One region of the Serratia sp. NPDC087055 genome, then DNA from elsewhere that is predicted to be linked to it. Evidence: predicted binding sites of a transcription regulator. Region 1 holds the regulator's gene; the other holds the start of a gene.
What was found. The regulator PhoB, encoded in region 1, activates phosphate uptake and scavenging genes when phosphate is short. The targets are predictions, from matches to a motif close to CTGTCATAAAACTGNCNNAT.

Region 1 (2,204 bases):
GGGAAAGCTTGCGCCGGGAAGGCATCCAGCGTGCCGATATAGATATCGCGCACGGAATCGGACGTGGTGACGCCAACCGTTGTCAGGTGGCCCGTGGCAACGATAGGCAGTGCCAGGCCGAGCGCGTCGCGGCGTGCACAGGCGGCGTGATAAAGCGTCTGGTAATGTTCTGCGATGGCCTCTTGCAGCGCCTGCTGTTTTTGCACGCCTGACTCACCGGCTCGGCTGGTAAGCAGATCTCGCGGGCGTAAGAACGGGATGGCGCACAGCACGGCGCCCGGTTGGCCGTCGCGTTGGTTCAGGACCACGATTTGCTGTTCGGTTTCAGCCTGCGCGTTGGCGATCACCGTCGTATTCAGGCAAGAAAGCAATTCACGCGACTCATTTAAGGTTGCCACGGAATCGTGGTTACCTCCCAGCACCACTAATTGGCAGCCGGTATGTTGCAGCTCTACCACGAAGCGGTTGTACAGTTCGCGGGCATAGCTGGGTGGCGAACCGGTATCGAACAGGTCCCCGGCGACGATCAGTGCATCCACCTGATGTTGCTCGATTTGGTCTATCAGCCAGCGCAGAAAAGCCTGGTGCTCGGCGGCACGGCTTTTGGTGAAAAAGTACTGGCCAAGATGCCAGTCAGAGGTGTGGATCAGGCGCATGACACTCCCGGGGCGATAAGCTAATGGCGGTGATTATAAAGGGCACCGCGGCGGCTGTCGTGACGGAATCATTATGACAACTGAATGATTTTTCTTTGACGTTGGAAATAATCGCTATGCTTACTGCCTATAACAGGGTGTTCTTTTCATAAAAGTGTCATAAAACTGACGCATAATGGCGCCCGCAGATAGCTAACACATTGGCAGGATTGACGATGGCAAGACGCATATTGGTGGTGGAAGACGAAGCGCCGATCCGTGAGATGGTGTGCTTTGTGTTGGAACAGAATGGTTACCAACCGTTGGAAGCCGAGGATTATGACAGTGCCGTGACACGCCTGTCTGAGCCGTTCCCTGATTTAGTGTTGCTCGACTGGATGTTACCCGGGGGGTCCGGCATTCAGTTTATCAAGCATATGAAGCGTGAAGCGCTAACCCGCGATATTCCGGTGATGATGCTGACAGCGCGTGGTGAAGAAGAAGACCGGGTTCGTGGTCTGGAAGTCGGTGCGGATGATTACATCACCAAACCTTTCTCGCCGAAGGAACTGGTGGCACGTATCAAGGCGGTAATGCGCCGTATTTCACCCATGGCAGTGGAAGAAGTGATTGAAATGCAAGGGCTGAGCCTGGACCCTTCCTCACACCGCGTGATGGCCAACGAGCAAGCGCTGGATATGGGGCCGACCGAGTTCAAGCTGTTGCACTTCTTTATGACCCACCCTGAGCGAGTTTATAGCCGCGAACAGTTGCTTAATCACGTCTGGGGCACTAACGTTTATGTGGAAGACCGCACCGTTGACGTGCATATCCGCCGACTCCGTAAGGCGTTAGAGACCACTGGTCATGACAAAATGGTTCAAACCGTTCGGGGCACAGGCTACCGATTCTCAACGCGCTACTGATCGCGCCGCGCTGGAGAATATGCCGTGTTAGAACGTCTATCCTGGAAGAGGCTGGCCCTGGAGCTGGCCCTTTTCTGCCTACCTGCCTTATTACTGGGGCTGATTTTCGGTTATCTGCCCTGGTTGCTGCTTGCCTCCGTGCTGGCTGCGCTGGTGTGGAACTTCTACAACCAACTTAAACTTTCTCACTGGCTGTGGGTTGACCGCAGCATGACACCGCCACCCGGGCGCTGGAGCTGGGAACCGCTGTTTTACGGCTTATACCAGATGCAACAGCGAAACCGTCGCCGACGTCGTGAGCTGGCGTTATTGATCAAACGTTTCCGCAGCGGCGCAGAGTCACTGCCCGATGCGGTGGTGATGACGACCGTTGAAGGTAACATCTTCTGGTGTAACGGGTTGGCGCAGCATCTGCTGGGTTTCCGTTGGCCTGAAGATAACGGCCAACACATCCTGAACCTGCTGCGTTATCCGGAATTCAGCCACTATCTGCAACAGCAGGAGTTCTCTCGACCGTTAACGCTGCAGTTGAACAATGAGCATTACGTTGAGTTTCGCGTGATGCCGTATTCAGAAGGGCAGCTGTTGATGGTTGCGCGTGACGTGACCCAAATGCGTCAGCTTGAAGGCGCCCGGCGCAACT
Region 2 (2,204 bases), on a different contig from region 1:
CTGGTCATAGTCAATGTGGGTGGACGTTGTGCCAATCAACGAAATGGTGTCACCCGGAACCAGAATGTCGGCATCTGCGGGCTTGCGGCAACGGTTGATCACCATGTTATTGATGCGATGCCCGAGGATCAGCAAAGCACCTTTCGCCGGGAACATACGAATACGCAAATCGGCATATTCCGCAATCTGCTGGCCCCAAATGCCGGCGGCGTTAACCACCATTTCGGCATGAATATCGTAGCGGCGCGCAGATTTATGGTCGAAAACGCGCACGCCTGTCACGCGATCGCCCACACGAATCAAACCAACCACCTGATGATAGGTCAGAATTTGCGCCCCGTGCTCACGGGCATCGAGCATATTCGCGGCGGTTAGTCGGAACGGATCAACAGTGCCATCGGGTACGCGCACCGCACCTATCAATGTTGGATTCGCCGCGGGCTCCAGGCGCAGTGCCAACTGTGGGTCAATCGCTTCGGCGTTGATGCCGGCACTGTGACAGGCGGCAATAAACTCTTGTTGGTAGGCCAACGAATCCTGCGGCAACGTAATAAACAGCCCATCGGTACGCTCAATGCAGTGATGTGCAATGCGTTTGAGGATACGGTTTTCTTCTATACACTCGCGTGCCGACTCGCCGTCGGTCACCGCATAACGCGCACCACTGTGCAGCAGGCCATGGTTGCGGCCCGTCGCGCCAGTCGCGATGTCGTGGCGCTCAAGCAGTATGCAACGCAGTCCACGGCGCGCACAGTCACGCGCAATGCCCGCGCCGGTCGCGCCACCGCCGATGATGATCACATCCGTTTCGTTAGCCGGTGAATGGCTGCTCATGACACTCCCTCATGATCCGTGGTTATGCGTCTATTGAGCCACAGTCACTGGGGTCTTTGTTTGATAAGGAACAATAACGAACCTGAAACGAAAACATAATGTCCACAAAAAACCATGAATGTGATCATAATCACGATTTTTGGGTGTTTTTCTATTTCATAACGTTAACGAATCGCTCAAAATTCGCCGGTGCTTCATAAAAGTGTAACAATTGCGCCATTCATCACAGCGACACCAGGCTGATTTGACTAGGATGGCGCTCGTTATGGAACATAAAAACACCACATTCGATATCCGCTCAATCATCAAATGAACGTACAAGATCATATTGATGTGATAACTAGATAAAGCCATCGGAGGCGCTCATGTTGAGTATTTTTAAGCCGGCAGCACACATTTCCCGTGTGCCGGTCGACAAAGTCGACCCGCTGTACCGTAAATTGCGCTGGCAAATTTTTATGGGGATTTTCTTCGGTTATGCCGCCTATTACCTGGTGCGCAAGAACTTCACCCTGGCCATGCCTTATTTGATTGACCAAGGTTTCAGCCGCGGTGACCTCGGTTTCGCGCTGTCCGGTATTTCTATCGCCTACGGTTTTTCCAAATTCATCATGGGGTCGGTGTCTGACCGCTCCAACCCGCGCGTATTCCTGCCCGCCGGCTTGATTTTGGCCGCAGCAGTGATGTTGTTCATGGGCTTCGTGCCTTGGGCAACGTCTAGCATCGCTGTCATGTTCGTGCTGCTGTTCCTGTGCGGTTGGTTCCAGGGAATGGGCTGGCCGCCGTGTGGCCGAACCATGGTGCACTGGTGGTCGCAGAAAGAACGCGGCGGTATTGTTTCGGTCTGGAACTGTGCCCACAACGTAGGTGGTGGTCTGCCGCCACTGCTGTTCCTGCTCGGTATGGCATGGTTCAACGACTGGCATGCTGCGCTGTATATGCCGGCCTTCGGTGCCATCCTGGTCGCCCTGATCGCCTTTGCCCTGATGCGTGACACCCCACAATCTTGTGGCCTGCCACCGATCGAAGAATACAAAAACGATTACCCGGACGATTACAGCGATAAAGCGGAAGAAGAGCTGACTGCCAAGCAAATCTTCATGCAATACATTCTGCCGAACAAGCTGTTGTGGTACATCGCCGTGGCCAACGTGTTCGTCTACCTGTTGCGTTACGGCATCCTGGACTGGTCACCGACCTACCTGAAAGAAGTGAAGCATTTTGCGCTGGACAAGTCTTCCTGGGCTTACTTCCTGTACGAATATGCCGGTATTCCGGGCACCCTGCTGTGCGGCTGGATGTCGGACAAGGTGTTCAAAGGTAACCGCGGTGCAACGGGCGTGTTCTTTATGACCCTGGTGACCATCGCC

Region 2: the regulator PhoB is predicted to act here: its motif matches at 1,026-1,045, upstream of glpT (glycerol-3-phosphate transporter).

Annotation. Positions count from the first base shown of each region.
Region 1 covers NZ_JBJDOG010000001.1:2,720,295-2,722,498, reverse strand. The annotation lists gene sbcD (exonuclease subunit SbcD) at 1-656, opposite strand, end outside; gene phoB (phosphate response regulator transcription factor PhoB) at 872-1,561, shown strand; gene phoR (phosphate regulon sensor histidine kinase PhoR) at 1,586-2,204, shown strand, end outside.
Region 2 covers NZ_JBJDOG010000004.1:71,908-74,111, forward strand. The annotation lists gene glpA (anaerobic glycerol-3-phosphate dehydrogenase subunit A) at 1-834, opposite strand, end outside; gene glpT (glycerol-3-phosphate transporter) at 1,200-2,204, shown strand, end outside.